Regions from separate parts of the Marinococcus sp. LNSP9103-4 genome, predicted to be linked through region 2. Evidence: a T-box and tRNA genes for the amino acid it is inferred to sense, from the RefSeq annotation. Region 2 holds a T-box; the other holds one or more tRNA genes.

Region 1 (11,223 bases), on a different contig from region 2:
CGGCGGCCTGGGGATTTTCCTGTTCGGGATCAAATACATGGGCGACGGCCTGCAGAAGATCGCGGGCGACAAGCTGAGGGACCTGCTCGATAAATTTACGACCAACCCGTTCATGGGCGTGCTGGTCGGGATTATCGTCACCATCCTGATCCAGACGAGCACCGGCACCACCGTGCTCGTCGTCGGCCTGGTCAGCGCCGGGTTCATGACGCTGCGCCAGGCGATCGGGGTGATCATGGGGGCCAACATCGGGACGACGGCCACCGCCTTTATCATCGGGATCAAAATCGAGGAGTTCGCCCTGCCGATCCTGTTTGCGGGGACGATCCTGATCTTCTTCTTTAAAAACAAAAAAGTCAGCAACATCGGCCAGTCGGTGTTCGGGTTCGGGGCCATCTTTTTCGGCCTGACGCTGATGGGCGACGGGGTCGCCCCGCTCGAAGACCTGCCGGCCTTCCGGGAGCTGACGATCAGCATGAGCGAGAACCCGCTGCTCGGCCTCGCGATCGGGATCATTTTCACGATCGGGCTGCAGAGCTCGTCGGCGACGATCGGGCTGCTGCAGGAGCTCTACAACCAGGGGGCGATGCCGCTCGACGCGGCCCTGCCGGTGCTGTTCGGTGACAACATCGGGACGACCATCACCGCAGTGCTCGCCGCGATCGGGGCGTCGGTGGCGGCCAAGCGGGCGGCGCTCACCCACGTGATCTTCAACCTGATCGGCGCCACGATCATCCTGATCCTGCTCGTGCCATACACGCTGTTTATCGGCAACCTGCAGGAGTGGCTGAACCTGAATCCGCCGATGACGATCGCGTTTGCGCACGGGATTTTCAACGTGTCCAACACCCTGATCCAGCTGCCGTTTGTCGGGGCGCTGGCCTACCTGGTCACGAAGCTCGTGCCGGGCAAAGGGGACGAAATCGAGTACAAAGCCAAGCACCTCGATCCGGCCTTTATCCAGCAGTCCCCGGCGATCGCGCTCGACCAGGCGAAGCTCGAAACCCTGCGGATGGCGGAATATGCAGGTAAAGGCCTCCAGAAGAGCGAAAGTTACCTGGAGACCAAAAATAAAAAGGACGCGGAAAACATCGTCCGGTACGAAGAAGCGATCAACAATCTGGACAAAAATATTACGGATTATTTGATCGGTATTTCCGCCCGCTCTTTGTCTAAGGAAAATTCGCGGAAACACTCAGTTGTGATGGATACTGTCCGCGACATTGAACGTGTCGGCGATCACATGGAAAATGTGATGGAGCTTGTGGACTATCAGCTGACCAATAAAGTGACGCTTTCAGAAGAAGCGTACAAAGACTTAAATGAAATGTTCACGCTGACGATCAGCACATTTAACCGTGCTGTCGAAGCACTTGAAAAAGATGATTATGAGATTGCCCAGCAGGTTGCCAGACAGGAAGAAGATATTGATAAGATGGAGCGGAAGCTGCGTAAAAAACACATCCTGCGTCTGAATGAAGGCAGATGCTCTGGTTCTGCCGGTATCGTGTTTGTCGACATGATCAGTAATTTAGAGCGTATCGGCGACCATTCTGTAAATATTGCCGAAACGGTACTGGATGACCGGGAGGTTTCATAAGAAAAAGAAGGAGGATCGCCTCCTTCTTTTTTATTGATTATATAGAGAGAAAAGCGGCTATAGAATAATCATACATCTGCAAAGGGAGGTACGTATGGAACTGATATGGTATTTACTGGGGATTGCGTGCTACACACTGGCGCTTGTCGCGGTTGTTTATCCGATTCTGCCGGGTGGTATTTTTCACGCAGCTGCTGCCCTTATGTTTGCACTGGGCTATGGGTTTGCAGATATCGGTGTAGTTTACTGGGTGATTCAGGCAGTTATTGCGGTGCTGCTGTTTGTAATTGATTACGCGGCTAATTATTATGGTATCCAGCGGAGTGGAGGTACGAAATACGGCATCTGGGGGAGCCTGATCGGTCTGGTTGTCGGTCCGTTTATCATTCCGGTCGCCGGCATTCTGATTGGCGCACTTGCCGGAGCTGTTATTGGAGAGTTAATCGGAGGCCAGAAATCGTGGAAGCAGCTTGGTAAAATTGGTGTAGGGTCTGTCGGCGGGTTTGTCGCAAGCGTTGTTATAAAGGGCGGTATATTGCTAGTGAATGCCATTTATATTATAATAATTCTTGTTTAAAGAAATACAAAAATCTGTTTGACGCGTTTTTAAGGAAATGATATAGTAATTACTGTCGTAAAAACGGCAGTAACACATTCCGCAGTAGCTCAGTGGTAGAGCAATCGGCTGTTAACCGATTGGTCGCAGGTTCGAATCCTGCCTGCGGAGCCATGGCGGCGTAGCTCAGCTGGCTAGAGCGTACGGTTCATACCCGTGAGGTCGGGGGTTCGATCCCCTCCGCCGCTACCAATATATTTACATACTCATACGGCGGTTGTGGCGAAGTGGTTAACGCACCGGATTGTGGTTCCGGCATTCGTGGGTTCAATTCCCATCAACCGCCCCATTTTTTTGTCTGCAATGCTTTTAAGGACCCTTAGCTCAGTTGGTTAGAGCAGACGGCTCATAACCGTCCGGTCGTAGGTTCGAGTCCTACAGGGTCCACCACTTTAAGAAGCAGTGGGTAAATATGCATCTGGAGGAATACCCAAGTACGGCTGAAGGGGACGGTCTCGAAAACCGTTAGGAGCTTTACGGCTCGCGAGGGTTCGAATCCCTCTTCCTCCGCCATTATTATGTTAAATACTCATTTTTATATAACTGGACAGCTAACTTTTCCGCAAAGGCCGGAGAAGTTTTTTTATTTTGAAGACAGCTCTGGGCGGGACGTGGCAAATTGGGAATATAGACGCTTTTGAGGGGCTGGTTTTTCCATGTGCAGCGAAAGCTGGTTAGATTTTTATGTTTAAAGAAGAAGTATAAGGGAATAATCAACTTTGGCAGGCTTTCTAGTTGATTACAGCAGAAAGCCGATTTGAAAAATAAGAATTGTTTTGGTAAAGTAAAAGTAGACTAAGTGTAATTTTGTATACTAAATTAACGCAAAGTCACTTTGAACAAATCACCAGAACTTTCAAGGAGGGCATTTTGTATGAGTACACATCAACTACCAGATCTACCTTATGCACCAAACGCATTGGAGCCTCATATTGATGAGCAGACAATGAATATTCACCATGATAAACACCACAACACGTATGTGACAAAATTAAATTCAGCCTTGGAAAATCACAGCGATCTTCAAAACAAGAGCGTTGATGAACTGATCAGCGATTTGAACGCTGTACCTGAAGATATCCGTACCGCAGTAAGAAATAACGGCGGCGGCCACTCCAACCACTCCATCTTCTGGAAGCTTCTCAGCCCTAATGGCGGCGGCGAACCAAAAGGCGAAGTGGCAGATGCCATTAAGAGCAAATGGGGAAGCTTTGACAAGTTCAAAGAAGAATTCGGCGCAACAGCAGTTGGACGTTTTGGTTCCGGCTGGGCTTGGCTCGTATTAAACAACGGCGAGCTTGAGCTTATGGATACGCTCAACCAGGATTCACCGATCATGGAAGGTAAAACTCCACTTCTCGGCCTTGATGTCTGGGAGCACGCGTATTACCTGAAGTATCAAAACCGTCGTCCGGATTATGTAGCAGCATTCTGGAATGTTGTAAACTGGGACGAAGTTGAAAAGAACTATCAGGCAGCTAAATAATATATTTAAAGAGTCCGTTCCCGGTTTCCGGGAACGGACTTTTTCTGTTTAGGAAGAGAGCAGAAGTTCGGCAGCGGCTTTTTTCTATGCTATACTTAACTGGAAACAAGCAAACTTACATATATTAAGAGAGGGATTGCGTGTGGCTTCCAGAAAAAATAAAAAACCTTCCATTCCTTTTCGGCTGAACGTACTTTTTTTCGCTGTTTTTATATTGTTTTCAATATTGATCCTGCGGCTTGGATACGTACAGATCGTTGAAGGTGATACGTATGAAGAGGACGTGAATGAAACGGCCTCCACATCGGCGAGCCGGGTCGATGCTCCGCGCGGAATTATGTACGACCGCAATGGAACCGAGCTGGTGGATAATAATCTTATTCTGACTTTAACGTATACGAACCAGAGAAGCTATGAGGATGAAGAACGCCTCCAGACGGCTGAAGAACTGGCTGAACTGATTGAATTTGATGAAGAGGAAACAGACCGTGAGAGCATGCCGGAAAGAAACTTGCAGGACTACTGGCTGTTAACTCGTGAAAGTGAAGCGGAGGAGCTTGTCTCAGACAAAGAAGAAGAGCGCCTGATGGAAAATGATAAAGATCCATATGAAGTACAGCTCGACCGGATTACTGATGAACAACTGAATGATATCAGTGACGAAGAGCTGGAAGTTGTAGCTATCTGGAGTGAAATGATTTCGGGGTACTATGACTCCCCGCAGCGCGTTAAACGGGATTTGACAGAAGGAGAGGCCACGGCGATCAGCGCACGTCTCGATGAACTCGAAGGCGTGGATGTAACGAGAGACTTCCGGCGTGACTATCAGTATACGCAGGCCTTCCAGAGCCTTTACGGGAAGGTGGGGTCTATCCCTGAAGAAACCGTATCCGAGTTTCTTGCTAAAGGGTATCAGCGCTCCGACGAGGTTGGCCAGAGCTTTCTCGAGGAATACTATGAAGACACGCTGAGGGGCAAAAAGGGAACTGTCAGCGGTGAGGATGATGACGCCGAGGAGACGAATAACGGAAGCCGTGGCAATGACCTCGTGTTGTCGATTGACATGGATCTGCAGCAGGAAGTACAGACGATACTTGATAATCAGATGGGGCAGTCGGAGGGGTCGTTTCCAAACGATCAGCAGGCCTATGTGACTGCAATCGATCCGAATACAGGGGAAATACTTGCTATGAACGGTTATGATGATCAACTCGGGAACGTAACGAATACGTACGAGATGGGGTCGACAATCAAACCGGCAACAGGCATGATCGGCCTCCAAGAGGAAGTTATCACGGAAGATACAAAAATTAATGACAGGCCGATTGACCTTCCAGGCCCAGGAGGAGAAGTCGAATCTTCTCACGAAATCGGCACAATAGATATTGTCGGTGCTATCCAGGAATCATCCAACATATTTATGTCCGAAATTGCGATGCGGCTGATGGACTATGAGTATGGAAGCGGCGATGGTTTCAACGATCAAAAGGTGGACGAGGCATATGCGACAATGAGAGACTATTATCATCAGTTCGGGCTTGGGGTGGAAACTAGCATCGATCTGCCATCAGAAGCTACTGGTTTAAATGCTGGGAGGCAGGTGCCAGGCAGCTTGTTGTTCTTCTCCTTCGGCCAGCTTGACACGTACACACCGCTGCAGCTGGCGCAGTATTCCGCGACTATTGCTTCCGACGGTAAACGGATGGAGCCTCACCTCGTGAAAGAAATTCGTGAACCAAACCGTAATACGGACGAAATGGGTGCAGTGCTTCACCAGTTTGAACCAGAAATGCTGAACCGGGTTAATATTGACAAAGAATACTTTGATATTGCCCAGGAAGGTATGTACGATGTGGTAAACACGGATTTGGGAACCGCGGACAGCTATTTCACGGACGTAAATATGGAAATTGCCGGGAAAACAGGGACGGCCCAGCGCAGTGTCCGCAGAGAAAGCGACAATGAAGTAGTAGAGGTAAACAACCAGACCTTTATCGCCTACGGGCCGTATGAAGACCCGGAGATAGCGATTGCGGTAGTGGTTCCTAACGCTTATTCGAGTGATGAGGGTGGACGCTCGGGTATCGCCAACAGCATTGCCGCTGATACGATGCAGGCATATGTGAATCTTAAGGAAGAACGTCCGGGAGCCGGAAACAGCGAAGACGAAGCTGAAGGTGAAAATGAAGAAAATGGCGAAACCACGGACGACAATGAAGAAAACGCAGGAGACGAAGAAAACTCCGGCGGCGACGGGGAAGAACAGTAATCCTGCTGGAATAAAAGACTGCAGCAAGTTGTTTTGTTCTTAACACTTTTTACTGATTTGCCGCTTTTACAAAAAATATTCTTAACTTTCCTGAGAAAAACTAACATCACAGACTTGAAGCACAAATAGGAATCTGATAGTATTACTAAGTATGAAAAATGTACGAAAGTAGGGAGGGAATCACATGCGTGTACAAGTAACGCTTGCCTGCACAGAGACTGGTGACCGTAATTACATCACCAGCAAAAATAAACGCACAAACCCTGAGCGTATTGAGTTGAACAAATATTCTCCTCGTTTAGGAAAGCACACTCTTCATCGCGAAACGAAATAAGCAGCAGGAGATTACATCTCCCAGCTGCTTTTTCTTTTGTCTTTAAAGCATGGTCCAATGAAAAGACATGGGAGGGCAAATAATTGAATAAACATATGCTCCGGCAGCAGGTAAACAGCGCCTATCAAAATCTTTCCGGAAGTGATCGCCTGGCGGCAGAAAAAAAGATTTATGAGTACTTATTCCAATGGAGCGGATGGAAACAGGCGGAGACGATTGCTGTAACTGTTTCGCTCAAAAATGAAATAAATACCGGGCCGATTATTGAAACGGGATGGCAGCAGGGAAAGCGGATGTGTGTACCTAAAATTGAACCTGAGCAACGCGGAATGGATTTTTATGAAATACAGGAATTCGGTGAGCTCGAGCGCTCGATCGGTCAGATATATGAGCCTAAAAAAAGTGTCTGTCCCCTGGTGCCTCCGGAGCAGCTGGATCTTGTTCTTGTGCCTGGTCTTGTATTTAACAGGCAGGGCTACCGCGTTGGGTTCGGGGGCGGATACTATGACCGCTTTTTAAACCGGGCGGATTTTGCTACGGCCTCCCTGATTCATCCTTTTCAGCTTCAGGAGTGTATTCCGGTGGAAGCGCACGACGTGCCGGTCCAAACCCTTATCAGCAGCGAAGGCCTTATTCATGTGGGGTGAAACGGCACTCGGTTTAGTATTCGTGCTGTTTTTAATGATGATTTGGCAAAAAGGATCATTAACGTTTACCGCAACGGTATCAGCCGGAGTGCTCGGCACGCTTATATACACATGGACAGGAGGGCTGGGGGCAGCAGCGCTGCTTACTTTTTTTGTAAGTTCGACAGCTCTGTCACGTTTAAATAAACAGGAAAAGGAACAGCGGGACAGCGGGCAGGTATGGGCGAATGGAGGACCGATGCTTATATTTGCTGCTTTGTCCAGCGCCGCTTCTTGGGAAGGGTTTTTGGCTGCTGCTGCAGGTGCAGCGGCGGCAGCAAATGCGGATACGTGGGCGTCAGAGCTTGGCCGCCGGTTTGGTGGCCGGCCGTTTCACGTGCGCAGCCGAAAACGAATAGAAAACGGTTTTTCCGGAGCGGTTTCCGGAGCAGGAACGCTGGGAGCTTTTGGCGGTGCTTTGCTTGTGGGAGGGGTAGTTTATTTTATTTCTTCGGAGCCGAATGTCTTTATGCTTATTGTTGTAAGTGCTGCTGGCGTATGCGGCTGCTTTATTGATACATTTCTCGGAGCCTATACAGAACGGATGAATCGCTGCAGCGTATGTGGGTCCTATACGGAAGCTGCAGTCCATCATGGAAGGGAAACCATTCACGCCTCGGGCATTTCATGGATGACAAACAACGCTGTGAATGCGTTAAGCTCCTTTGGAGGCGGTGTGGTGGTTGTGGTGCTGTACATTGTTTCTTTCTTTTCCTTTTGATTTCGCCTTTAGCGGGAGGTTGCTATAATAGAAGGAAGAAAGGTGGCACAAGTACATGCGCTGGACAACGATTTGTTTCGATCTGGACAATACCCTCTACGATCACGAAAAAGCTTTTCAAAAAACAATCAAAGCTGTGTTTGTTTCCATCAGACAGCAGATGAATAAAGAAGCTCCGTTCGTTCATGAAGATAAGTGGTTCGAGGTGTTTAAATATCACTGTGATTTGTTTTGGCGGGAATACGAGGAAGGCACTCTTACGCAGGAGCAGTACCGGGTAAAGCGGTATGCAGAAACGATGCACGTGTTTGGGCTCCCGGCGTCACGCCGGGAAGCACTCGAGTTTCATCAGGAGTATGAGCAGCGGCTGCCGGAATTCAGCGAACTGTTTGAGAGTGTACCTGGTTTGTTGGAATCGCTCACAAAAAGCAGCGTCCGCCTCGGTATTATTACAAATGGGTCAGAGAAACTGCAGAAAGAAAAGTTTTATCAGCTTGAGCTTGATCGCTGGATCGACCACCGTCATCTTTTTATTTCTGAAATGGCCGAAGCTCCGAAGCCGAAAGCGGCAATTTTTGATGAAGCGCTGCAGCTTATGGATAGCCGGAAAAAACGGGCGCTGTTTGTCGGTGACTCGTGGGCCCACGATATAAGGGGAGCGGAAAATGCAGGATGGGAAGCTATCTATGTGAACACCCGCGGGGAGAAAGCAGGACCTTCGGCAAATACAGTAAAAGAGTTTAGCGAATTCAATCAGGCAGCATCATATTTAAGAGAAATAGTGGAAGAAGGACGGCGTTCGGATGTCTAAACGGGAAGCTCACCAGTTTTGGAAATTTACAGAGCAGCTTATGGAGGAAGAATCCTTCCGCCTGATTGACGTCGGTCCGGACCGGAAGCGCGTATGGCTTCAGGGGGATGTGGACGGACAGCCCTGGATTGTGCGCATGGCACGGGTGGAATATGAACGTCTCGGGCGGCTGGAAGAAGACAGGCATGAAGCGGAAAAAAGCTTTCACGGGTGGAAACGGCGGCTCGCCTTAAGGAAAGCAAAATTTGCGAACGTATATATTACTTCTTATCCTCCGGCAGATATGACAGAGCCGATGGAGAGCGGAGACCGCGAAGCCCGCTCCTTTTTGTTCGCCGATGACAACGGGCGGGGCCTGGCGGATGCGCCCCCTTCTGTCAGTACGTATCTAAAAACCAATGAATGGGCATGGGGCGGCCTGGAAGAAGAGCTCGAACCCGAAGAGCATGAACAAAGAGCCTCCTTTTACCGCCGGCAGGCGGAAAAAAAGCAGCGGGAGCTTGAAGAGCAGGACATGTCCTTTTTTTCAAGCGGGAAGCCGATTGTGACCTATATTGTGCTGGCACTGCTTGCCATGATTTTTTTAGTGCTGGAGCAATCGGGAAGCAGTATGAACGTCAACACTCTCATCGAGCTTGGAGCGAAATACAATCCGGGAATTGTAGACGGAGAATGGTGGCGCCTGGTTACTGCTATGTTCCTTCATATCGGTTTTCTGCATTTGTTTATGAACAGCCTGGCGTTGTTTTTTATTGGCGGCATCACAGAACGTATTTACGGCACAACGCGCTTTATTATCATTTATTTTGCCGCAGGTGTATTTGCATCGACGGTCAGCTTTGCTATGAATGAACAGGTGTCAGCCGGAGCCAGTGGTGCTATCTTTGGCTGTTTCGGGGCCCTTTTATATCTGGGACTTGCCCATCAACGGCTGTTTTTCCGTACACTTGGCATGAACGTGCTTGTCATACTCGGGATTAACCTGATATTTGGGTTTACCGTGCAGGCAGTGGATAACGGGGCCCATATTGGCGGTCTTGTCGGTGGATTTATAGCCTCCGTTCTTGTGCATCTTCCGGGACACCGATGGCAGTTTGTGCGTGTAGGAGCGTTTGCGTTTTTTGTTTTGGCGTTTGCCATCTTTTTTGCGATCGGTATGTACCGGTGGAATTAATCAAAATACGTAGTAGAAAAACGCCTTTCGCTTGCTATAATGAAAGGAAGCAGGATAACTATGGAATCCATGACAGAAATCCGGATGTGGCTGCGCACGGTCGGGGCCTTCATCTATACGAAAAATCGTTTAATGGATTTAGACTTAATGGAAGAAGAAATCAGAGAAGCCTATAAAAACGGACTTTTGGATGTCAGGATGTATCAGACTGCTTTATTAACGATAAAAAGAGAACGACGAATCGAGCAGGAAAAGGGGTAGACAAATGGCTGAAAATTACGTGATCGGAATCGATATCGGCGGCACCGCGGTAAAAATGGCGCTTTTTGACCAGGACGGGGGCATGCAGCATAAATGGAGCATCACGACCAGCAAGGAAGAAAACGGAAAATACGTGCTCGATGAAATTGCCGCATCGATCGAGCATGAACTGAATGAAAAGCAAATTCCACTGACGAAAATCGCCGGCGCCGGTGCGGGGCTTCCCGGCTTTATCGACATAGAAAATGGCATTATCGAATTCGCAACAAACATAGGGTGGAAGGATTACCCGGTCGCTCGTATTCTCGAAGAAAAGCTCGGTTTTCCCGTGGCGCTCGATAACGATGCCAATCTTGCAGCGGCGGGCGAATACTGGAAAGGGGCCGGGACAGACGTCCGGGATATGATTTTTATCACGCTCGGCACGGGCGTCGGAGGAGGAATTGTGCTTAACGGGGATTTGGTGAACGGCAAAGATAATATGGCTGGGGAAATCGGCCATATTACCGTGAAACCGGAGGGAGGCCGGCTTTGTAACTGCGGCAAACGCGGCTGTCTGGAAACCATCTCTTCAGCAACAGGCATGGTGCGCGGGGCCCTGGAGCATATCGACGAAGCCGAAGGTTCTCCGATTTATGATGTGCACCAGCGTGGGGAAGAGATTACGACTAAGGATTTGTTCGCCTATGCCACATCCGCTGACCCGTATTGTGCCGGCGTGATTGACCACGCCATGTATTACCTGGGACTTGCCGTCGGCAATATGGCCAACACCCTGAATCCGGAGCGAATCGTGATCGGCGGCGGTGTGGCTGCTGCCGGAGATGACTTACTGCAGACGCTGCGCGCTCATTTTGATATGTTTGCGCTCGACAAAGTCAAAAGAGGAACAGATTTTGTTATTGCCGATCTTGGGAACGACGCGGGGGTGGCAGGAGCCGCGTGGCTGGCTAAAAATCATTACTTGAACGGATAAAATAGAAAAAATGATCGTTAAAAAGGGGCTAAAAACATGGAAAACTACCGTGTGGAACGTGACTTTTTAGGAGAAAAGAGAGTACCTAAAGATGCTTATTACGGAATTCAGACACTGAGGGCAAAAGAAAACTTTCCAATAACCGGCTATCCGCCGCACACGGAATTGATTAAAGGATTCGGCTACGTAAAAAAAGCAGCGGCAACTGCCAACGCGGAAGTGGGCTTTTTGAATGAATCAATTGCTCAGGCGGTCACAGAAGCAGCAGACGAAGTGATCGAAGGTAAAT
Region 2 (11,223 bases):
GCTTACTTCGTCGAGCTTCGCTGCTTCCGCCGGGGCCTCTGACGCTGAACCGGCAATTTCTGCCTTCGAAACAATAAATAGCGTTTTTAAACGGGTTACGCTCTGCAGCATATCCTTTACTTCCCCGTCTGCGTAGATATCTACCGAGGCTTCAAGCGACTTGCCAATCACTTTTTCTCCTCTCGCTGTCTCAAGGGCCTTTAATACATCGTCCCGGACATCCATGAGACGATCCCACTTCCTGCGGAGCTCTTCATCCTCTGTCGAACGGTCCGCCTGCGGCATATCCGTCAGTTGTACGCTGTCAGCTTCTGTTTGAGGGATGAATTCCCATACCTCTTCGGCCGTATGCGGAATGATCGGTGCGATCATCTGCACGAGAGCTGTTAACGTGTCATACAGCACCGTCTGCACAGCCCGGCGGCGGACATCGTCTTCATGCTCGACATAGAGCGTGTCCTTGGCGATATCAAGATAAAATGAGCTCAGATCCACGGTGCAGAAGTTGTGGAACGTTTGATAAACGTTCACAAACTGGTATTCTTCATAGCCGGCACGGATTTTTGCAACCAAATCCTGCAGGCGCAGATGCATATACTGATCAAGCTCGCTCCAGTCCGACGGCTCAACCCGGTGCTTATCCGGATCAAAATCGCTCAGGTTTCCGAGCATGAACCGGAACGTGTTACGGATCTTGCGGTACGCTTCAGCGATCTGCTTTAAAATGTTGTCCGAGAGCCGGTGATCCGCCTGATAGTCAACGCTCGACACCCAGAGCCTTAGAATATCTGCGCCGAGCTGCTTTGTGATGTCGTTTGGTGAAATTGTATTACCGAGCGATTTGCTCATTTTTTTGCCTTCTCCGTCCATCGTAAAGCCGTGGCTCAGTACGGAACGGTACGGCGCTTTTCCGGTAACCGCAACACTTGTTGTAAGAGAAGAGTTAAACCAGCCGCGGTACTGATCGGAGCCTTCAAGATACATATCAGCCGGACGCTGCAGAAGCGGAGATGCCTCAAGCACTGACTGATGGGACGAGCCGCTGTCGAACCAAACGTCCATAATATCCATTTCTCTTGTAAAAATGCCGTTTGGACTGTGTTCCGACGTAAAGCCTTCCGGCAGCAGATCGGCTGTCTCCCACTCAAACCATACGTTGGAGCCATGGCTGCGGAACAGCTCGGCTACGTGCTGGATGGTCTCATCGTTAATAAGCGCTTCGCCGTCCTCAGCATAAAAGACCGGAATTGGCACGCCCCAGGCACGCTGTCTTGAAATACACCAGTCGCCCCGGTCACGCACCATGTTGTACAGTCGCGTTTCTCCCCAAGCCGGAGTCCATGTCACCTGGCTGATTTCGTCTAAAAGCTCGCCCCGGATGTTTTCGATCGATGCAAACCACTGGTCAGTCGCCCGGTAAATCACCGGCTTTTTCGTTCTCCAGTCATGCGGATAAGAGTGGCTGAAGAAGTTCAGCTGCAAAAGCGCCCCGAGCTGATCGAGGTTATCCGTAATCGCTTTATTCGCCTTATCGTAAAACAGTCCTTCAAAGCCCGGGGCTTCGTCGGTAAATACTCCTTTATCGTCGACGGGACAAAGTGTTTCCAGACCGTACTGCTGTCCTACCACAAAGTCTTCCTCCCCGTGGCCCGGAGCTGTGTGCACGCAGCCGGTACCTGCATCAAGCGTTACGTGATCGCCGAGAATGACGAGGGAATCCCGGCCGTAAATAGGGTGCTCGGCCATGACGTATTCCAGATCGCTGCCCTTCATGCGCTTTGTAATCTCATAGCCGTCCCACTCAAGCTTTTGTTCAAGCTCCTCTAGCAGTCCTTCGGCTACAACATACTTTTCTCCATTCGCCTTCACGACGACGTAGTCAAGCTCTGGATGAACAGTGATCGCCAGGTTTGCCGGGATCGTCCACGGAGTCGTCGTCCAGATGATAAATTTTTCATCGCCCTCGAGAACGTCCTTGCCGTCTTTAACCGCAAACGACACGTAAATCGACGGAGAGCGCATATCGTGGTATTCGATCTCTGCTTCTGCCAGGGCCGATTCCGAGGATGGCGACCAGTAGACCGGTTTTTTGCCTTTATAAATATGGCCGCGCTTGGCCATTTCGCCGAATACCTGGATCTGCTGGGCTTCGTATTCATGATGCATCGTCACATATGGGTTCTCCCAATCGCCTCTTACTCCGAGACGTTTAAACTGCTCCCGCTGCCGGTCAATTTGTTTTTCCGCATATTCTTCACACGCGGCACGGAACTCAGCTGTCGTCATTTTTTTCCGGTCGACTTTTTTGTTTTTCGAAAGCGCCGTTTCTATCGGAAGCCCGTGAACATCCCAGCCCGGCACGTACGGCGCATGGTAGCCTGTCATTGATTTATAGCGGACGATAAAGTCCTTGAGTACTTTATTCAGAGCGTGCCCCATATGGATATCCCCGTTGGCATAGGGAGGTCCGTCGTGCAGCACAAACAGCGGGCGGCCTTCAGTGCGGGCCTGCACCTGCTCATAGATGTCCTGCTCGTTCCACATTTTCTGGCGTTCCGGTTCTTTATTTGGCAGATTGCCGCGCATTGGAAATTTGGTTTTTGGCATTAACAGCGATTCTTTGTAACTCATTTCCGCATCCTCCTTTTTTTCTTACAACAAAAAGAGCCATTCGGAGCCCCTGTGCATAGGGGCGAGAATGACTCGCGGTACCACCCTGATGAGCGCAGGAGGCCATACGGCTCCCTGCCTGTCTCTTCATTGGCAATAACGGCTTTTTCAAAGCCGCCTTAACTTACTGCTTTGTTCAGTTAAGGAACTCCGGGGTGATAACAAAAATGCCCTGGTTCTGCGCTTACACCAACCGCAGATCGCTGAGACCGGTACATTACTGCCTGCTCCCCTTCAACGTTTATCGAATATGATATTGCAAAAGTATAATCTAGTTGCTGGTGTTAGTCAAGACGTTCGCCGTCGCCTGCATAAACGTCCGCCTCAGCCGGTTCTTCCTCGGAAAGATTCAGCCATTCATCCGAATGAAGCATTTCCATCTGGGCTTCGAGCAGCATTTTAAATTTAGTCTGGTAAACAGAAGCCTGCTTTTTCAATTCTTCAATTTCAAGCTCGATCCGGCGGGATTTGTTCAGGGCATCGTTGATAATCCGGTCCGCATTTTTCTCCGCTTCCTTCACCGTCAGCTGCCCTTCCTTCTCGGCATTTTTCCGCACTTCTTCTGCCGATTCCTGGGCTACATAAATCGACTTGTTCAGCGTTTCTTCAATGCTTGAGAAATGATTAATCCGGTCTTCGAGCTCTTTTGTACGGTCATACAGCTCGTCACGTTCACGAATCACATCTTCAAAATCCTTAATGAGCTGCTTTAAAAAATCGTTTACTTCATCTTCGTCGTATCCCCGGAAACCTCTTGTGAATTCCTTATTATGAATATCCAGTGGTGTTAAAGGCAAAGTCTTTCACCCTTTCTACAATTCAAGTATGTATACCGGCCCGAAAGCCTGCTGCCTTTTACTGCATTCGCGGCGAAAAAGGCAGTTCCTTCCTTCAAAAGAAAAAAAGTTATTTCTTTCTTTTCTGCTCTTTAATTCCGTACACAATCCGCTGCTTATCTTTTTTCGTGCGTCCGAGCACCTCCATCAATTTGGAGCGGCCAAGCCCGCGTACCGAAACATAATCCCCGGGGCGCAGCATATAGGAGGACTGGTCGACCTTTTTCCAGTTCACGCGCACCTTCGCTTTTTCTATGAATGGGAGCGTTTTGCTTCTTGAAAGCCGGTATGCTTCTGCCATAAATGTATCAAGCCGAAGCGAAGAAACCGTCGTTTCGCGTTCCACCCACTGCTCTTCTATCGGCAGCATAGCGGAAAACGGTTTTTCCACCGGCGTTACGGAAACGTTGGCGATTTTGGGAAGGTTCAGCTCAATATAGCTGCGGACTTCGGCAGCTGCTACGAATTGAAAGCATCCTTCCCCTTCCAGAATATCACCGAACTTCTCCCGTTTTAACCCGATGCCCATCAGGGCCCCGAGAACATCCTTGTGTTCAAGAGAAGCGAATTTCTGCGGATAGGATATTTCAAACAATATCAGCTGAAAATCCTCCTGCTCCGGCTGTTCGTAAAACGGGTAAATCAGCGCCCGCTTTCGCTCAGCATCATCGTTTCCCCCGGCAAAAGCATAATGGACAGTTTCATCTTTTCCGATGACTGACGCTAAAATATCCCGCTCCCGCGGATCAAGAAAATCGGTCAGCCGTCTTTCGAAGTTTGTTTCCACTGCTTCTTTCCAGTCTGATGCCTGTTCCACCCAGGCTCTTTCTTCCGGCCGGAAGTGTTCGAGCATATTCATGTTGTATTCACCTCAATTAGAACAACGCCCCGGCATTGAAAAACAGCGCCCGGATGCCGGATTCTGCAAAAAAGAGTACGATGATTGCCACAATCGGCGAAATATCAAGCGGGCCGAGCGGCGGAATAAATCGGCGGAACGGCTCCAAATACGGTTCACAAATCGAACCGATAAACTGGCCGATCGTAGATTCTCTCGCGTTCGGGAACCAGGACATGAAAATATATACAATTAACACAATCCGGTAAATACTGATTAAACTAATCAGCAAAGAACCTATAAGCTGCATAATCTCTCTCCTTTCTGTCTAATAATGTTCATCCCGTTCGGACATAATATCTGTAATAGCTCCAGAAATATCCACATTGTCAGGTGCGCAGAAAAAGATGTGGCTGCCAACCTTCTGAATGTCCCCGCCGATGGCATAGACAGTACCGCTTAAAAAATCAACGATACGCCGCCCCTGCTCCTTTGGCACCCGCTGCAGATTAATGATCACTGCTTTCCGGCTGCACAGGTGATCGGCGATATCCTGCACTTCTTCGTAGCTGCGCGGCTCTAAAAGCATCACCTTCGAGGACTTCTGTACACTCTGCAGGCTCACCACGTTGCTCGGCGCTGCCCCCTGCCTGTTTTCATACTGGGCATATTGTTCTTCTTCAGAAAGAGGAACCTCCTGTTCGACCACATCGTCGTCCATTTCAAAAAAACGCCGGAACTTCGAACGCAAACTCATCTTCTCCTCTCCTTTTTACACAGAGATACCAGCTGTTTTGTTACTTAACGCCGGATTCTTTTATTCACCTACAAGCGAAGTACCGAGACGAATATGAGTAGCGCCTTCCTCAACAGCTACCATATAATCGTTGGACATTCCCATGGACAAATAACCGCAGGGAGCATGCGCCCAGTTTTTTTCCTGGATACGCCTGCGCATCTCATTCATCTGCCGAAAAACCGGGCGGGTTTTTTCAGCGTCCTCTTCAAATGGAGCGAGTGTCATTAATCCTACGATCCGAAGGCCGGGAAGTTTCACCAGTGATTCGATAAACGGCTCCACTTCCTGAAGCCCAAGCCCTGCTTTGCTCTCTTCCCCGGAGACATTCACCTGCACAAAGCATTCGGTGACTGTTTCCCCAGAGCGTTTATTGATTTCCTCTGCCAGGCTCCAGCGGTCCAGCGAATGAATGTATGCACACTTGCCGATGATCTTTTTCGCTTTTTTTGACTGCAGGGTGCCGATAAAATGAATATCCGCCCGTCCGGAAACAGCTTCGTATTTTTCAAGAGCTCCTTCCACACGGTTTTCCCCCAAATTGGTTATTCCAGCTTCTACTGCCTCTACCGCCCGCTCCGGAGACACGTACTTTGTAACAGCAATGCATGTCACATCCTCCGGGTCCCGGCCGGATGTTTCACAGGCGAGGCTGATGTTACGCTTTATCACTTTCCAGTTGGATTCCACCGTGTTCAAAGTGCAGCATCCTCCCTGTCTATATAATATAGATATAACTCATCATTCGTCCAGTTTTCCCGTTCTCACGACGGTGGGAGAAAAACAGTTTTTCTTCAGCATAAGTACAGTAACCGCTGACAGCAATACGTTCAGGCGGCAGGCCTGCCTGTTCAAGCAGGAGTTTGTTGGCTGTTTTTAAATCAAGCGCGTACCGCCCGTTTGCCTTTTGGACCCACGGCTTTCCGCTGGAAAAATCCTGTTGATTCTTAAGCGCTGAGAGAACTGTTTCATCCACTTCATAATTAGCTCCGGATATAGCCGGGCCAATGGCGGCATATATTTGTTCAGGCGGGATGCCTTTATCTGCAAAAGCCCGGATCATTCCAGCTCCGATGCCAGCTGCAGTGCCTTTCCATCCTGCGTGGGCGAGCCCTGCAACCCCGGAGTTTTCTGCATAAAAGAACAGAGGAACGCAGTCAGCATAAAAACTGACAAGCGTTACTTCCTTTGATTGGGTAATCATGCCGTCAGCTTCTGCCACAGAGGTTTCCCTCTGCTCACTTCCTTTGCCGGCGTCATTGCGGCCGACTTCTACGATACGGCTGCCGTGCACCTGTTCTTCAGCAGTCCAGGTAGAAAAGGGCCGCCCGATATGTTCGGCAGTGATCATACGGTTGTTTATCGTTATATTCCTGTCTTCCCCTACATGAAAAGCTGTGTTACGACTCTCGTAGGGAGGCTTTCCCGAACCGTTTACTCTTGTGGTAAAGCCGGCGGCCACTGCTTTGCTGTTCATTTCCAGCTCGAGAATGCCGTTTGTTAAAAGGTGAAACGGCTCAGGCTGCATGCCATCACGACCCTTCTGCTTATTGATCAATTATACGGCTTCATATAGATTACCTCAGCCTTAGCGAAGAAAAGCGGGCCGTATCCGGCCCGCTTTTTTCTTCTATCACCTGCCCGCGCTTAACGACGGCGCCGGTTGCGCAGGAACGTTGGAATATCGAGTCCTTCATCTTCTTCCTGTCCATCTCTGGACGGTTCGTTTTCAGATACAGGCTCTTCCTTCCAATCCTGCTGAGGCGCAGGCTGCTGTGGCTGCTGCGGCGCCTGCTGTCTTGTCGGCTGCTGACGGGAAACAGTCTGGCGGCCTCCGCCGCGCGTCCCCTGCGCACTCCGCTGATCCTCACTATCCTGAAACCCTGTAGCAATTACTGTAACTACGATTTCGTCCTTCAGGTTCTCGTTAATAACCGAGCCAAAGATCATATTAACATCCGTGTCCGACGCTTCAGATACGATCTCAGCTGCTTCGTGCACTTCAAACAGGCTCAGGTTGGATCCGCCGGTAATGTTCATCAGCACGCCCTGAGCGCCCTCCACGGACGTTTCAAGAAGCGGACTTGATATGGCTTTTTTCGCCGCTTCCACAGCACGGTTTTCTCCGGTGGATATACCAATACCCATCAACGCAGATCCTTTTTCGCTCATGATCGTTTTTACGTCGGCAAAGTCAAGGTTAATAAGCCCTGGTACCGCGATCAGGTCACTAATGCCCTGGACGCCCTGGCGAAGAACATTATCCGCTTCACGGAACGCTTCAAGCATCGGTGTGCTTTTATCCACAATTTCAAGCAGACGGTCGTTTGGAATAACAATCAGCGTATCCACTTTTTCCTTTAAAGAAGAAATTCCGTTGGAGGACTGCACCGCACGCTTTTTACCTTCAAATGTAAACGGGCGTGTAACGACGCCTACGGTAAGTGCCCCAATTTCTTTGGCTACTTCAGCAATAACGGGAGCAGCACCTGTGCCTGTGCCGCCGCCCATACCGGCTGTAATAAATACCATATCAGCACCGGTCAGCGCTTCTTCGAGCTGCTCTTTGCTTTCTTCTGCAGCTTTTTTACCAATTTCGGGGTTCGCTCCAGCCCCCAGGCCTCTTGTCAGCTTTCCGCCTAATTGAAGCTTTGTTTCTGCTTCTGATAATTTCAGCGCCTGAGCGTCTGTGTTTACCGCAATAAATTCTACTCCCTGTAAACCGTTCTCAATCATACGGTTCACAGCGTTCGAACCGCCACCGCCGACACCGATGACTTTAATCTGGGCTAGCTGGTCCATATCCATTTCAAATTCCAACATATGTGGTCCTCCTATATAGTCGTTTTATCCTTCGTTACTTATTCAAAGAAAGATTTAAATACGCTTCGCATACGCTCTTTAAATCCAGGCTCCTCCGGATCTTTTTCTTTCGTCCGGTTTTGCTGGCGCGTGTTTGAACCATTACGGTAATTAGCTTCTCCTGCTGAAGCCGGGCGGTCTGATTCTGCATACTTCTCAGAGCGGCCCGCTGCTACAACGGACTCCTCTCCACTATGAACCTTCATGCTTTTATATGCAAATTCAATCAAGCCGATACTGGCTGTATACGTAGGTTCACGTACGCCGATGTAGTCCGGCATTGCAAGACGGACGTGCTGCTTCCAAATGTCCTGGGCAAGCTCGAGCGTCCCCGGCATCATGACCGCACCTCCGGTTAATACATACCCGCCCGGAAGATCATGATAACCCATGCGGTTGATTTCCTGCTGCACTAATGTAAGAATCTCTTCCATTCTCGGTTCAATAATTTCTGCCAGTTCGAGCTGCGTGAATTTTTTCTGATCATTATTTCCAAGCGTCTGAATGGAAAATGACAAATCATCAGAAGCATCATCAATAAAGGCATGACCATGCTCAAGCTTCAGGCGCTCGGCCTCTTCAGCGGTCGTTCTGATACCGACAGAAATATCATTTGATATATGGCTGCCGCCAATCGGAAGAAAGGACATTGTCTGCAGCTGGCCTTCCTGGAATACAGAGACCGTCGTCGAGCCGCCGCCAATATCAATTAAGGCTACTCCAAGAGAACGCTCGTCCTTTGAAACAGCTACACTCCCTGAAGCCAACGGCTGAAGAACAATGTCTGCAATTTCCAGTCCTGCTCGCTCCACACAGCGTAGTAGGTTATGTAAAGCGGTTTTAGCTCCTGTAATAATAGTGCCTTCCATCTCCAGACGGGTACCGAGCATGCCGCGCGGATCTTTAATTCCATCCATTCCGTCTACAATAAACTGGGCTGGAATAATATCAATAATTTCTCTGTCGGGAGGAATACTCATCACATGTGCCGCATCGATTACTCTTTCTACATCCTCATCCTGAATTTCACGATCGGTGCTTGATACGGCCACTATTCCATTACACGCCCGCATTTCCACCTGATTACCATTAATTCCTACAATGACCTGCTTTACTTCTAAATCAACCATTCGTTCCGCCTGGTCCACGGCCTCTTTAATCGCTTTAACCGTTTCATCGATATCGACGATCGCACCTTTTCTCATGCCGATAGACGGCGCCCGGCCGACTCCGATAATTTTCAAGGCACCACCGCTCATATCTCCGATAATCGCTCGGACAGACGATGTGCCGACATCAAGACTGACATACAAATTTTCACTGTTCAAGGTTGGGCACCCCCTTATAGATCTATTTTCGTTTCGGTTTTACAGTTGTTTTGCGCTTTATATTTCCATACGCACCAGAATTTTTCCGGTTGCGCTTCCATTAATAATATGCGGCAGTATTTTTGTTTAGGTTAAGAAAATACGCCTTCTTTTCAGTCTACAACAACTATCTTCAATGGAAAAGGCAATTTTCAAACAATATTCATTCTTTTATTGGTCAGTTCCATTGGCGCTATCGTTTTCTTCTGTATCAGAAGTTCCGTTTTCTGCCCCTTCAGGAGTATCATTTCCTTCAATGAAGCTTTCCTCAGGCATTTCCTGCGTGCCTTCCATTTCTTCCCCAGAGCCTTCCTCCGGGTCTGCTGCTTCAAAATAAGGCGCCCTCATCATATAAAGCACCCCGTTTTGGCTGGGATCAATATTTCTTGCAATGGATGGATACGAGCCCATATACTCCGAGAATCCAGATACAGAACTGCGGACCTCAAGACCGTCGTTCATGTAAAGAGTGATATTATCCTCCTCATTTTCAGAAGGATCGAAATATACTTCTGAAATCCGGTTGGTCACCCCTTCACCTAAATTCCCAAGTTCCTCTGCGAACGCTTCAAGTCTTTCTTCTTTCTCAAAATTCTGCAGAAGCGGCGCATCTGCCGGAAGTTCGCTGCTTACGTTATCTGTAAGCTCGTAGCCGTTCTCAAGCACCGGGGCATAAGCGCCTTCAACCTGCGTATAAGCAACTTTTTCATACTCAGTAACCTCAATGTTTACCGTCGCCGGCCACGACCTCGTCACCTCTGCTTCTTGAATTTCCGGCAGCTTCTCTACATTATTTTTAATCACGCTTCTGTCCATTTCCCAGATATTTGTTCCGATCTGGGCCCCGCTTTCTTCTTTAATAACCTGTTTTTCTGTGAATTGGGCTCCGCTCGCTTCAATACTGCGGATATGACTTAACGGAGATTGAAAATAGATAACCAGTCCGATCAATACAAAAAATACAGCCAGATAGATAAACAGCCGGCGCCGCGATTTTTGCCGGCGCTGCTCCTTTAAACTGGGGTGATGCTCTTCGAGCGAGACCAGTTTGCCATCATTCGGCTTTCTCACACCGCAGTCCTCCTCTGTTTCCCCGCTTATCAGCTGTCGGCTGATCTTTTGTTTACAATTTCCACTTCGGTTTCAAGCTCAATGCCGTAAGCTTCTTTCACGGAGGAACGGGCTTTTTCAATTAATGCCAGCACATCAGATGCTTTGGCTTCCCCTGTGTTAACAATAAAGTTTGCATGAAGCTCTGATATCTGCGCCCCGCCGATCACGTGACCTTTTAACCCGAGGTTTTCTATAAGCTCACCGGCGTGGTCAGGCAGAGGATTCCGGAACACGCTGCCGGCACAGGGGTGCGCCCAGGGCTGCGTCTCTCTTCTGTACTGTTTGTATTCCTGCATTTCTTTAAAGATGACGTCTTTTTCCCCCTGCTCAAGCTTGAGCCTGGCAGCAACACATATCCCTTTATCCGACTGGAGCCTGGAGGTGCGGTAGGCAAATCCCATTTCTTCATTAGGAATCCATTCCATTGTTCCATCCGGAAATAAAATTAACGCTTCTATTAACACCTTTGACATGTCAGAGCCGTGGGCGCCTGCATTCATAAATACTGCGCCACCGACACTCCCCGGGATGCCCCCGGCAAACTCCATGCCTCCGTATCCGTCCCGGCTTAAAATCGTAGCGAGCCGGACTAATGGATAGCCCGCTTCCACCGTGACTATACCGTTATCGTTTTCCATATTGGCAAGCTTCGTGCCAAATTTTATTACTACGCCTTCAATCCCCTCATCATCCACCAGCAGATTTGATCCACGGCCGATGGCACGCCATGGAAGGTTTTCC

Evidence for each region. A T-box is a leader RNA that pairs with one kind of tRNA and senses whether it is charged. The one in region 2 lies ahead of ileS (isoleucine--tRNA ligase), so its partner is inferred to be a tRNA-Ile.
Region 1: it has a tRNA-Ile gene. The T-box ahead of ileS (isoleucine--tRNA ligase) is inferred to sense a tRNA for this amino acid. The anticodon was not compared.

Annotation. Positions count from the first base shown of each region.
Region 1 is NZ_JBQLIA010000002.1:72,130-83,352, reverse strand. It holds gene ACTRXG_RS01875 (Na/Pi cotransporter family protein) at 1-1,600, shown strand, start outside; gene ACTRXG_RS01870 (DUF456 domain-containing protein) at 1,695-2,177, shown strand; tRNA gene ACTRXG_RS01865 (tRNA-Asn) at 2,256-2,330, shown strand; tRNA gene ACTRXG_RS01860 (tRNA-Met) at 2,332-2,408, shown strand; tRNA gene ACTRXG_RS01855 (tRNA-His) at 2,430-2,505, shown strand; tRNA gene ACTRXG_RS01850 (tRNA-Ile) at 2,530-2,606, shown strand; tRNA gene ACTRXG_RS01845 (tRNA-Ser) at 2,637-2,729, shown strand; gene ACTRXG_RS01840 (superoxide dismutase) at 3,091-3,702, shown strand; gene ACTRXG_RS01835 (peptidoglycan D,D-transpeptidase FtsI family protein) at 3,845-5,971, shown strand; gene rpmG (50S ribosomal protein L33) at 6,156-6,305, shown strand; gene ACTRXG_RS01825 (5-formyltetrahydrofolate cyclo-ligase) at 6,389-6,952, shown strand; gene ACTRXG_RS01820 (DUF92 domain-containing protein) at 6,942-7,712, shown strand; gene ACTRXG_RS01815 (HAD family hydrolase) at 7,768-8,523, shown strand; gene ACTRXG_RS01810 (rhomboid family intramembrane serine protease) at 8,516-9,697, shown strand; gene ACTRXG_RS01805 (YqgQ family protein) at 9,758-9,958, shown strand; gene ACTRXG_RS01800 (ROK family glucokinase) at 9,963-10,934, shown strand; gene aspA (aspartate ammonia-lyase) at 10,971-11,223, shown strand, end outside.
Region 2 is NZ_JBQLIA010000005.1:55,003-66,225, reverse strand. It holds gene ileS (isoleucine--tRNA ligase) at 1-2,631, opposite strand, end outside; T-box leader at 2,686-2,917, opposite strand; gene ACTRXG_RS05205 (DivIVA domain-containing protein) at 2,955-3,467, opposite strand; gene ACTRXG_RS05200 (YlmH family RNA-binding protein) at 3,577-4,365, opposite strand; gene ACTRXG_RS05195 (YggT family protein) at 4,382-4,654, opposite strand; gene ACTRXG_RS05190 (cell division protein SepF) at 4,673-5,101, opposite strand; gene ACTRXG_RS05185 (YggS family pyridoxal phosphate-dependent enzyme) at 5,162-5,839, opposite strand; gene pgeF (peptidoglycan editing factor PgeF) at 5,859-6,698, opposite strand; gene ftsZ (cell division protein FtsZ) at 6,788-7,963, opposite strand; gene ftsA (cell division protein FtsA) at 8,002-9,330, opposite strand; gene ACTRXG_RS05165 (cell division protein FtsQ/DivIB) at 9,541-10,440, opposite strand; gene murB (UDP-N-acetylmuramate dehydrogenase) at 10,470-11,223, opposite strand, start outside.